Regions from separate parts of the Methylobacter sp. BBA5.1 genome, predicted to be linked through region 1. Evidence: predicted binding sites of a transcription regulator. Region 1 holds the regulator's gene; each other region holds the start of a gene.
The links. Region 1 encodes HrcA, which represses chaperone genes, less so after heat shock. Its sites were predicted from a motif close to TNTTAGCACTCNNNNNNNNNGAGTGCTAANA; they were not measured.
Positions count from the first base shown of each region.

Region 2: the regulator HrcA is predicted to act here: its motif matches at 2,866-2,896, upstream of groES (co-chaperone GroES).
Region 3: the regulator HrcA is predicted to act here: its motif matches at 2,464-2,494, upstream of moaCB (bifunctional molybdenum cofactor biosynthesis protein MoaC/MoaB).

Region 1 is NZ_JQKS01000007.1:79,657-83,856, reverse strand. It holds gene recN (DNA repair protein RecN) at 1-16, opposite strand, end outside; gene EK22_RS06355 (NAD(+) kinase) at 22-906, opposite strand; gene hrcA (heat-inducible transcriptional repressor HrcA) at 1,147-2,202, shown strand; gene grpE (nucleotide exchange factor GrpE) at 2,271-2,891, shown strand; gene dnaK (molecular chaperone DnaK) at 2,960-4,200, shown strand, end outside.
Region 2 is NZ_JQKS01000023.1:71,141-75,340, reverse strand. It holds gene EK22_RS14895 (alpha/beta hydrolase) at 1-755, shown strand, start outside; gene groL (chaperonin GroEL) at 828-2,486, opposite strand; gene groES (co-chaperone GroES) at 2,539-2,826, opposite strand; gene EK22_RS14880 (HesA/MoeB/ThiF family protein) at 2,968-3,714, shown strand; gene EK22_RS14875 (hypothetical protein) at 3,779-3,985, opposite strand.
Region 3 is NZ_JQKS01000050.1:7,810-12,009, reverse strand. It holds gene moaA (GTP 3',8-cyclase MoaA) at 1-374, shown strand, start outside; gene EK22_RS24440 (hypothetical protein) at 371-550, shown strand; gene EK22_RS20700 (MoaD/ThiS family protein) at 595-828, shown strand; gene moeB (molybdopterin-synthase adenylyltransferase MoeB) at 845-1,975, shown strand; gene EK22_RS20690 (molybdenum cofactor biosynthesis protein MoaE) at 1,980-2,411, shown strand; gene moaCB (bifunctional molybdenum cofactor biosynthesis protein MoaC/MoaB) at 2,520-3,452, shown strand; gene EK22_RS23935 (MoeA family protein) at 3,489-3,788, shown strand.

The DNA of each region.
Region 1 (4,200 bases):
TAAGGTTCAATAGCATAAGGATTAATTATGATAACCACTGCTCCAGTTTAATTTGCCCCGCAGAATCTGAAAGAAGTCGTAGTCTTCGGGGTGCAGAATTCTAATCGGTTTCGGATCTTTTTTGATCAAAATTTTATCGCTGATCAGTACAGCTGGAATTTCAATTTGGTCACAGGTAACCAGTGCGTTGATTTGCTTGGTCTGGCAGAAGCTTATTTCGATTTCAGCGGAGTCATCGATAACGACCGGACGATTAGTCAGCGTATGCGGATTCAGCGGTACCAATACCAATGCGTTTAACGACGGGTGCAGGATCGGGCCGCCCGCGGACAAGGAATAGGCGGTTGAGCCTGTGGGAGTGGACACGATGAGTCCGTCGGAGCGTTGTGAATTAAGAAACACATTGTCAATTTTGGTTACGATTTCAATCATGCTGGGCGTTACCCAACGATGAATAACCACTTCATTAACCGCCGTTTCTTCGTGGATGATCTGTTCATCGCGGATGATTTTAGTGCGCAGCAAGTAGCGGTTCTCTTCAGTGTAACAGCCTTGAAGTATGCGATGTAACCGGTCGGGCAGCTCATTAGGCGATATATCCACCAAAAAGCCTAGTCGGCCCAGATTGATACCGATCAAGGGAATGTCGTATTTCGCGATGGCCCGCGCGGCGGAGAGAAAAGTACCGTCGCCGCCAATGGCAATCACCAGGTCGCAATAGCCGCCCAGTTTGTCGATATCGCATGATACAACAGTCTGGTTATGAATGAATCGGGCGCTGTCCGGGGCAACCACGACAGTGTATTCGTGGTGTTTTAAGAAATCATAAAGAGCGGATAGGGTCTCAGCAATACTGGGGTCACTGGGTTTGCCTATGATGCCAATGGTATTAAAAGGGCTATGCATTGCCGAATAGTAAGTCAAATGAATTGGATTATACAAAAAAACATTGCCAAACCAATTTGTTTTACTGGTGGATGGCAGGCTTTTTATATCGGCTGATATCGATAGGGAACGCGATAATGAGTCTATTATTAATTAATCGGGCTTTAAGGGGCTTTATTGACAACAGACCGTCGAGCTGATATTTTGCCTCGCTAGCACTCGCCTGGGAAGAGTGCTAATTTTGATCTTTTAGAGGTTGATGTGGGTACTAGTCAGGTTTTAAACGAACGGTCGTTGCAGTTGTTGAAAACGCTGGTCGAGCGTTATATCAGCGATGGTCAGCCAGTGGGCTCAAGGGTTTTATCGAAAGACTCGGGTTTAAATTTGAGCCCGGCCACCATCCGCAATGTCATGGCTGATCTTGAGGATTTAGGGCTGGTGCACTCACCGCATACTTCTGCAGGCCGTGTGCCCACGGTCAGTGGCTATCGATTATTCGTGGACAGTCTGTTGACGGTTAAGCCGCTGAAATCGGAAGATTTGACGCTTTTGCATCAGGGATTGTCAGTGACTGACAATAATAATGATGCTATCGGGGTCGCATCGCGTTTGCTTTCGGAATTGACTCGCATGGCGGGAGTCGTAACGCTGCCCAGGCGGGAGATGGTCTGTTTACGGCATATTGAATTTTTACCTTTATCCAATACGCGTGTGCTGGTGATTTTTGTTACCAATGAGCAGGAAGTCCATAATAAAATCATCCATACGGCCAAAGTATTTAGCCCTTCCGAATTGCAGCAGGCAGCCAATTATTTAAATTCAATTTATTGTGGTCGAAGTCTGGTTGCTGTGCGGCAGGCGGTTTTTGAAGAGTTGAAAGAGGCTCAGGCGCGCATGAATCAGGGCATGCTTGACGCGATAAAAATAGCGCAACTGACGTTTGAGCGGGACAATGAAAAAGAAGATTACGTGCTGACCGGCGAAACCAATTTAATGGGTTTTTCAGAGTTGGCGGACATGGACCGGTTGAAAAAATTATTTGAAGCGTTCAGCCAGAAGCAGGATGTGATTCATCTATTGGATCAGTGCATGAAAGCCGAAGGCGTGCAGATTTTCATCGGCGAAGAGTCGGGCTATCAGGCGTTCGATCATTGCAGTCTGGTTACCTCGTCTTATTCGGTCAGCGATGAAGTGGTAGGGGTATTGGGCGTCATCGGGCCGACACGCATGGCTTACGAGAAAATCATCCCGTTTGTCGATATTACTGCAAAATTGTTAGGCGCCGCCTTGAATCCCAAATCATCGTCCCCATCATAACTGACAGCTGTTTTTTCTCGTGCAATTGGGCACGGCAACTAAACTTTATATTTGAGGAGCTATAGCGAATGAGTAATGATCAGGAAGTGCCTGAATCACAGGTTGAAACCGAGGCTAAGAACGAAGAGCTGGCTGAAGAAGCCGCTACCGAAGAGCAGTTGCTGCCTGAGGCAACTATTGAAGAGCTGAGGGAGCAATTGGCACAGGCTGAGCAGAAAGCCCAGGAAAACTGGGATAAAGCAGTTCGCGCTCAGGCGGAAATGGAAAATCTGAAGAAAAGAACGCAAAAAGATCTGGAGAGTGCGCATAAGTTCGCGCTGGAAGGATTTGCCAAGGAATTATTACCGGTATTGGATAGTTTGGAGTTAGGGTTGCAAGCGGCGACAGGTGATAGCCCTGAAGTGGAGAAATTCCGCGTGGGCAGCGAATTGACGATTAAGCAATTCGAATCGGTGTTTGCCAAGTTTAACATTGAAATGATTGATCCAGCCGGCCAGCCTTTTAACCCTGAACACCACCAGGCTATGACCATGCAAGCCGTGGAGGGTGTCGAGCCAAATACAGTGGTTAACGTTTTTCAAAAAGGTTATCTATTGAACGGACGTTTGTTGCGCCCCGCCATGGTCGTGGTTGCAAAGGCGCCCGATAAACCGGCGGCGGATACGCCAAGCATTGATGAGCAGGCTTGAACCCTATAAAACAATCCCCATATTAAGAACAACTTTTAACATTTACATATTCAAGTCTGGAGACTTCAATGGCTAAAATAATTGGAATTGATTTAGGAACCACAAACTCTTGCGTTGCGGTTTTAGAGAATGGCGTGGCGAAAGTGATCGAGAATAGTGAAGGTGCCCGTACGACGCCCTCCATTATCGCTTTTACCAGCGATGACGAAGTATTGGTAGGCCAATCGGCTAAACGTCAGGCCGTAACCAACCCTAAGAATACGTTATTCGCTATCAAGCGTTTGATCGGCCGCCGCTTTAAAGACGATGTTGTGCAAAAAGACATCACAATGGTGCCTTATAAAATTGTCGAAGCTGAAAACGGCGATGCCTGGGTGGAGGTGCACGGTAAAAAAATGGCAGCCCCTGAAATTTCGGCGCGTGTTTTGATGAAGCTGAAAAAAGACGCCGAAGCGTATCTGGGCGAAGAAGTCACGGAAGCCGTTATTACCGTACCCGCTTATTTTAACGACTCGCAACGTCAGGCCACTAAAGACGCTGGACGTATTGCCGGGTTGGATGTAAAACGTATCATCAATGAGCCGACCGCGTCGGCGTTGGCTTTCGGCATGGATAAGCCTAAGGGTGATACCAAGATTGCCGTTTATGACCTGGGCGGCGGTACGTTTGATATCTCCATCATTGAAATTGCCGAGATAGAAGGCGAACACCAGTTTGAAGTATTGTCGACCAACGGCGATACCTTCCTGGGTGGTGAGGATTTCGACTCAAGAGTCATCGAATATCTGGCGGCGGAATTCAAAAAAGAAAGCGGTGTTGACCTGCATAATGATCCGCTGGCGCTGCAACGTTTGAAGGAAGCGGCGGAGAAAGCCAAGATTGAATTGTCTTCAAGTCAGCAAACCGATGTCAACCTGCCTTATATTACGGCCGATGCGTCAGGCCCCAAGCATTTAAATGTCAAATTGACCCGCGCCAAACTGGAGTCTCTGGTTGAAGAGCTGATCAATCGGACTAAAGGCCCGTGTCAGATCGCGCTTAAGGATGCCGGCTTGTCAGCCTCCGATATCGATGACGTGATTCTGGTAGGCGGTCAAACCCGTATGCCGAAAGTACAGGAGATGGTGAAAACCATTTTCGGCAAAGAACCGCGTAAAGATGTCAATCCGGATGAAGCGGTTGCACTGGGTGCCGCGATTCAGGCCGGCGTATTGGGCGGTGAAGTCAAGGACGTGTTGCTGCTGGATGTGATCCCGTTGTCGCTGGGTATCGAGACCATGGGCGGCGTCATGACCAAGCTGATCGAGAA
Region 2 (4,200 bases), on a different contig from region 1:
TGCTGGAAGCCGCCGATGGCCTTAAAATACATGGCTGGTTTTTACCCGCGCAAGGCGATTTAAAAGGTAGCGTCTACTTTCTGCACGGCAATGCCGAAAATATCAGTACTCACGTGCAAAATATCGCATGGTTGCCGCAATATGGTTATCAGGTTTTTTTGATCGACTATCGGGGATTTGGCCGATCCGACGGCTCGCCCTGTTTGCCAGACGTGTTTCTGGATGTTAAAGCGGGTTTCGACTGGTTGCTTGAGCATGGCAACAATAAACCGGTCTTCTTGGTTGGTCAAAGCATGGGAGCCAGTTTAGGCATTTATTTTGCCGCGACCAATCCTAAAGCCAGACGGAATCTAGCCGGCGTCGTCAGCGACTCGGCATTCAGCAGCTATTTTGAAATCGTCCGCCATGTGGCGGCTTCCAACTGGCTCACCTGGCCTTTTCAATATCCCGCAGCCGCGTTGATGGATTATCCTTACAATCCAGTTGACGTCATTGCCGATATCGCGCCTGTTCCACTATTGCTGAGCCATGGACTGAAGGACCCGGTCGTGCCTTTTTCACACGGAAGACAACTTTACCAAGCGGCAAAACAGCCTAAGCTCATGGTCTTGTCGGAAACAGGCCATAATGAAACCTTTCGTCTTCAACAAAATCGTTTGAATGTGTTGGATTTCTTACGACAACATAGTTTGACTCAGCATGCACAACCCCAGTCGGTCGTGAATCCAGAAGCCGGCCCCTGGCAAAAACAGTAGACCATAAAAAAGCCCCGGCTGTTAAAAAACAACCGGGGCCTGCTTAAAGCGACAGGCTTTAAGAGCGCATGATTACATCATGCCGCCCATACCACCCATACCGCCCATACCACCCATGCCGCCCATATCCGGCATGCCATGGCCTTTTTCGTCAATCGGCGCATCAGCAACCATGACTTCTGTAGTAATAATCAGACTTGCAATAGAAGCCGCATTTTGCAATGCAAAACGGGTTACTTTGGCAGGATCCAGAATACCCATGTCGATCATATCGCCGTACTGACCAGTCGCGGCGTTGTAACCGTAGTTACCTGTACCTCTAGCGACTTCGTTCAGTACCACGGACGATTCGTCACCGGCATTGGCAACGATTTGACGTAATGGCTCTTCCATTGCGCGGCGCAAGATATTGATGCCGACGTCCTGGTCGTGATTGATGCCTTTCAGACCTTCCAGCGCTTTCAGGGCCCGAACCAGAGCGGTACCTCCGCCGGCAACCACGCCTTCTTCAACCGCCGCACGGGTTGAATGCAGCGCGTCTTCAACGCGTGCTTTTTTCTCTTTCATTTCCACTTCAGTTGCGGCGCCGACTTTGATAACAGCAACACCGCCGGCTAATTTAGCCAGACGCTCTTGCAGTTTTTCTTTGTCGTAATCCGAAGTTGCTTCTTCAGCTTGTTTGCGGATTTGCGCAATTCGGCCCTTGATGCTTTCTTCAGAACCCGCGCCATCAATAACCGTAGTGTTTTCTTTGCCGACTTGTACTTTTTTCGCAGTACCCAACAAGTCCAGTTCCGCTTTTTCCAGCGACAGGCCGACTTCTTCAGAAATCACAGTACCGCCGGTCAAAACAGCGATGTCTTCCAGCATGGCTTTACGACGATCGCCAAAACCAGGTGCTTTAACGGCCGCGACTTTAACGATACCACGGATGGTATTAACAACCAGAGTCGCCAACGCTTCTCCTTCCACATCTTCAGCGATGATCAATAACGGACGGCCGGATTTAGCAACGCCTTCCAGTACCGGTAGCAAGTCGCGGATGTTGGAGATTTTTTTGTCGTACAGCAGGATGAACGGATTTTCCAGTTCAGCGCTCATGCTGTCCTGGTTGTTGATGAAGTAAGGAGACAGATAGCCGCGGTCGAATTGCATACCTTCTACGACGTCCAGTTGGTTGTCCAGGCCTGAGCCTTCTTCAACAGTGATCACGCCTTCCTTGCCGACTTTTTCCATTGCTTCGGCAATGATCTGGCCGACAGACTCATCAGAGTTTGCAGAGATAGTGCCGACTTGCGCAATCGCTTTGTTATCTTTGCAAGGTGCCGCTGAAGCTACAACAGATTCAACGACTTTAGTCACTGCCAAATCAATACCGCGTTTCAAATCCATCGGATTCATGCCGGCGGCAACGGCTTTTAAACCTTCATTAACGATAGCTTGCGCCAATACTGTCGCAGTGGTGGTGCCGTCACCGGCTACATCGGAAGTCTTTGAAGCGACTTCCTTAACCATTTGCGCGCCCATGTTTTCGAATTTGTCTTTTAACTCGATTTCTTTCGCAACAGATACGCCGTCTTTGGTAATAGTCGGCGCACCAAAGCTTTTGTCCAGTACCGCATTACGTCCCTTAGGACCTAATGTTACTTTTACTGCATTCGCTAAAATGTTAACGCCTTTTACCATGCGGCTACGTGCGTCATCGCCAAATAATACGTCTTTTGCTGCCATTTTTGTTCCTTATTTAGTGTTAAATTGATTGTGATTAAGTTAAGAACCGGTCTTAACTCAAAACGCCCATGATGTCTTCTTCGCGCATAACGATAAGCTCTTCACCGTCAACTTTAACTTCGTTGCCGGCATATTTGCCAAACAGTACTTTATCGCCGACCTTAACATCCAATGCGCGAACATCGCCGTTATCCAGCACCTTACCGTTACCTACAGCCAAAACCACACCTTGACTGGGTTTTTCCGCCGCGGAACCCGGCAGAACGATACCGCCAGCTGTTGTCGTTTCTTCTTCCACACGTTTAACAATCACTCTATCGTGTAACGGACGTATTTTCATCAATATCTCCTAACAGTTAATTTTAAAGGTTAATCCAGTTGTTAGCACTCTCTGGCAATGAGTGCTAATAATAATCAGCTTTTGCAGTCTGTCAAGTTCTTTGGCATCATCTCCTATCCTCATATGGAAACTACATGACTGATGAATGACAACCAATTACTACGCTATAGCCGCCAAATCATGCTGCCTCAGGTTGATATTGAAGGTCAGCAAAAGCTCCTGGCCGCCAGGATACTGATAGTCGGCGCCGGAGGACTTGGATCTCCCGCGTCAATCTATCTAGCCGCTGCCGGTGTCGGTAGCATTACGATTTATGATGATGATGAAGTGGACTTATCCAATTTACAAAGACAGATTGCTCATCACACCAACGATATAGGGATAGACAAAGTAATTTCAACCCGACATACACTTAAAAATCTCAATCCGGAAGTAAACGTACAGCCGGTTAAACAGCGTTTGGCGGGGGAACAGCTTGAAACAGCCGTGGCTTCGGCCGACGTGGTGCTGGATTGCTGTGATAATTTCCCGACACGTTTTGCTATTAACAGCGCCTGTGTCAAGCATCGAACACCACTGGTTTCAGGCGCGGCCATACGCTTTGAAGGCCAGGTATCCGTCTTTACGCCGGGCAAGGCCAACAGCCCTTGCTACAACTGTTTATATAACAACGATGGCGAGGAGCAACAAAACTGCGCAACCAATGGCGTAATAGCGCCTATTACAGGCATTATCGGCAGCATTCAGGCGCTGGAGGCCATGAAACTGATTATGAATATCGGGGAAACCCTGACCGGCCGGTTACTGTTGCTCGATGGCTACACGATGGAATGCAATACCATGAAACTGCGAAAAAACCCTAACTGCCCGACCTGCGGCAACTGCTGAAATTATTGCCGGACAAGACGAACTTTCCAGATGAATCGAGTCACCTGGAAAGTTCGATAATGTTTTACTTTTTGCCGACCAAGCCTTTGAATAAACTGATGGCTTTTTCCGCAAAATCATTTACTAAAGACGGACTGTCGCCATGCGGTTCAATTTCGCCAAAAGGTTTGGCATTTTTCTGCGAGAACTTATAAATAAAATAACCCAATGGCGCAAACGAAAACGCCGCAAGAACAACCATGCCCAAAAAAAGCACAATAACTCCGCTCATAACACCTCCTCATGATTTTATCAATATCTATTATTATTTTTAGGTGAAATTGGATAATACTCTTTATATAGAAAAAAAACATCCGGAACAAATTATTGATAGAAAATAAAAGGAAATGCACGGCCCAGCCACCGAATGACGCCCTAATTCTATATATGGACGAAGGCTGCCCGCCAAAAGTTGCGTAAAAAAACTGTTCATCGTATACTTCAGAG
Region 3 (4,200 bases), on a different contig from region 1:
TTATCAAAACTTTGCAGAATTCTTTTCCTGAAATGATCGAACATCTTAAAATGTGTTCAACTGCCCGGATTTTTGAAATCCCTGGATTTAGGGGAAAAGTCGGCATCATCGCCGGTCATTCCAGAACATTCTGTTCAACATGCAGCCGTTTAAGGCTCACTCCCGACGGCACATTCAAAACCTGTCTCTATGATCATGGCGACGTAAATTTAAAAGACATGCTGCGCTCAGGAAAAAGTGATCAGGAAATAAAAACGGCAATTAGAGATGCCGTGTCCAAAAGGGCAAAAGACGGATTTGAATCGGAACAGCGTACGCAGCAAATAATTCATTTTTCAAAAAATCATCTTTCAATGGCACAGATAGGTGGATGATGGAAAAACTTAAAAATAGATTTTTATTTTCGGAATGGTCTGGCTCCATTGGTGACTTGAGAACACTATTACCGCTGGCAGTTGCGCTTGCTGTTGGTTTCATTTCTTTTGCCACACCTGACGATCGCACTGGTAGCCGGATTGATATAAGAGTAAAAGCTATAAATTTTATTTAAACAGAGAAACATAACCCGTTTCCATTAAAACGTAAGGAAAAACTATGCAGGTTAATGTGATTTTTTTTGGTGTTCTGAGTGATGTGGTGGGGAAAAACATGTTGACGATTCAAGACACAGGCAATATGACTGACTTGAAAAGCAAGTTAATCACAAATTATCCGAATTTAAAAGACTATACGTATAGAATGGCTGTAAATCAGCAAATGGTTGAAGACAATTACCTTCTTTTTGATAACGATTCGGTCGCAGTTATGCCCCCCTTTGCTGGGGGCTGATTTTTTAAAGGCAACCATGAACCTAAATAAAGAGGAAATTCAGTATTATCACCGCCACTTGATTTTACCTCAGATTGGCAAAACAGGACAACAGGCTTTAAAAAAAGCAAAAGTACTGGTCATCGGTGCAGGCGGATTGGGCTGCCCTACTTTAATGTATCTATCTGGAGCCGGTGTCGGCAGGGTTGGTATTGTAGATCCCGATAAAGTTGCGGTTTCTAATTTGCATCGCCAGGTGTTGTATGGCTTTTCACAGGTTGGAGAATTCAAAGCCGAAGCCGCAGTAAATCGTTTAAAGGATCTCAATCCCAATATTGTTTTAAAGGCATACACTCAAAGATTGTCTCCGGAAAATGCTGTCGATTTGATTTCCCAATATGATGTCGTTGTTGATGCTACAGACAACTTTCCAACCCGTTATTTGATTAACGATTTTTGTGTTTACCTGGATAAACCTTTTGTTTCAGGATCAATAGACCGCTTTCAGGGACAGTTGAGTGTATTAAATTTTACAGATAATCAAGGCAATAAATGCCCAACTTATCGCTGCCTGTTTCCCAACCCCCCGGCACCCGAAACAGCACCAGATTGTTCGCAAAATGGTGTCATTGGCGTTCTTCCGGGAATTATCGGTAATTTGCAGGCAAACGAAGTTATAAAAATGATCTGCGGAGTAGGCGAAGTTTTATCAGGAAAAGTTTTGATGTTCGATGCATTGAGCAATCAAACAATGCTGTTTTCCATTCAACGAAACGAACAGGCTGTGCAGCAGGCTTTGCAAAATGCCCCGGATTTTGAGTCATTTGATTATGAAAGTTTTTGCAGTTCAAGTCAGCAAAAAATAAATGAAATCAGCGCTGTTGATCTGCACAAAAAATTACAAAACAACGAAAAAATACAATTGATTGATGTTCGTTCGATACCCGAATTCCAAGAGGAATTGCCGAATGCTATTCGCATCCCGCTAAATAATTTGCAGGCTAATATTCATAACATATTGAAAAACGATTGCCAGGTTGTTTTTTATTGTGACCACGGAATCAACAGCATCCGGGCAATTAGAATGCTGCCAAATCATCAAACACTTAAAAATGTATTTAATCTTACAGGCGGTTTGGTAGCCTGGTTGAAAGAGGAAAAAAAATAGAACCATGAACGCCAGAAATTATTTTATCCAGGGAGCTATCGATCCGGTTTTTATCGGTGAGCAGATAGCAAAACATAGCTCTAAACATGATATAGGCGCCCATTCTATTTTTCTCGGTCAGGTACGTGCTGATGAAAAAGTGGGGAAACATGTGGCCGGGATTGAATACTCGGCTTATGAAGACATGGCCAACCAGGCGTTTTCAAAAATTCGTGAAGAAGCTTTTGAACAATGGCCGTTAAATTGTCTGCACATATACCATAGTACCGGATTGGTAAAAACCGGAGAATTATCTCTTTTTGTTTTTTGCTCTTCCGGGCATCGTAAAGAAAGTATTAAAGCGATGAAACAGATTGTTGAAGGTATTAAACACAAAGTTCCCATCTGGAAAAAAGAAATCATGGAAGATAAATCTGTGCACTGGGTTCAGGAATAACTTTTAAGAACATTTTTATCGGAAAATGCAAGGTCAGTTGAAAATGTAATTTTTCTGGTAATTTATTCAATTAAATGCAAAAACAAAATAATAGTTTAAAAATACAAAATGATCGATATTAGTCCAAAATTCAGCACATTAAGATATGCGAAAGCCGAAGGAATTTTAACGGCTAATTCGGAAACAATAAAACGGGTGACTGAAAAAACTGTTCCCAAAGGAGATGTTTTACAGGTTGCACGGGCAGCAGGCATAACCGCTGCGAAAAATGCTGCTGCCTGGATTGTGTTTTGTCATACTCTTCCTTTGGATTGGGTGGGTATAAGTTTTGATATCGGCAAAGACACCATAAAAATTTCAGCGGAAGTAAAAGCAATCTGGAAAACCGGTGTTGAAATGGAAGCTATGGCTGCAGTTACGGGCGCGCTGTTAAACGTCTATGATATGCTTAAACCGTTAGATGAAAACATCTCTTTTTCCGATGTAAAACTGGTTGAGAAAAAGGGAGGCAAAAGCAGTTTTATAGAATATTTTGCCGAACCATTAAAATCGGCTGTTCTTGTTATTTCTGATTCAACATATGCCGGAAACCGCGAAGATACGTCTGGAAAAATCATCAAACTATTTTTGGAAGATAAAGACCTCTCGGTTCCGGTCTATGAAATTTTACCCGATGATTCAGACCAAATATCAAATCGCTTGCGGCAACTAGTAGCTGAACATTTTGATCTGGTAATTACAACCGGTGGAACGGGTTTTGGCCCTAGGGACATAACTCCGGAAGCAACGGCCAAAGTCATCGAAAAAGAAGCACCCGGTCTGGCTGAGACTATACGCCGCCATGGTAAAGAACGCACACCTTATGCAATGTTGTCACGCGAACTGGCTGGCATCTGCGACAAAACATTAATCATTAATTTACCAGGAAGTTCCAAAGGTGCGCAGGAAAGTATGGAAGCACTTTTCCCTGGACTTTTACATGCTTTCCCTATGCTGTGGGGTGGCGGACATGATGAAGAAAAACGCTGGGTAAAAAAGTGATATCCATAAATTAAGCTATTGAAATAATGAAGGAAAATATGCCTAATAGAGACACGCGTTGTTGCAACATCTGATTCTCTTGGCTATGTTCTTGCCGAAAAGACGCTAGCAACAATCTCTTCGCCCCCTTATACAAACAGTGCTTTGGATGGCTTTGCTGTCTCCTGGCAGGATGCCGAAAAAACAAGAGAAAATTATCCCGTTGTGCTACCTATTGCCGAAGAAAGCAGCGCAGATTTTCCGGTTGGAGAAAAAATAGTGCTCCATTCTGCTTACCGAATCAGCACTGGTGCAATTGTTCCTGAAGACCTGGATTCGGTTGTGCCTAAGGAGTAAGAAACTTAGTTTCCGAAGGAGATCAACTGCATTCGCAGTGGCTTCGGAGTATAACTAAATTGTCGAGTTTTTGTGACTTTTGGGCACATTAATTGAATTGATATAACAAGAACCTGCTGTAAAAAAAAAATTTCGTTAAACAGGGTTGACGGTTAGCTCCATCAGCAACTATGCAACTGGCAATATTTACCGGCCATATAAACTTAGCCCCTCATGCGGTGATGGCTGAAATTGATTGCTAATGGTTGCACTGGTGGAGCTAACCGTCAATCCTGTTTGTTGAAATAAATGCTATTAAATGAAGTAAGCAGCTTACAGACCTTCATCATCAATAATATCAGTACATTTGATGCGCGTGTACTGGGTTTTGGCGCTTGTTGCCCAGGCGTTTTCTTACCTCCAAAAGGAGTTC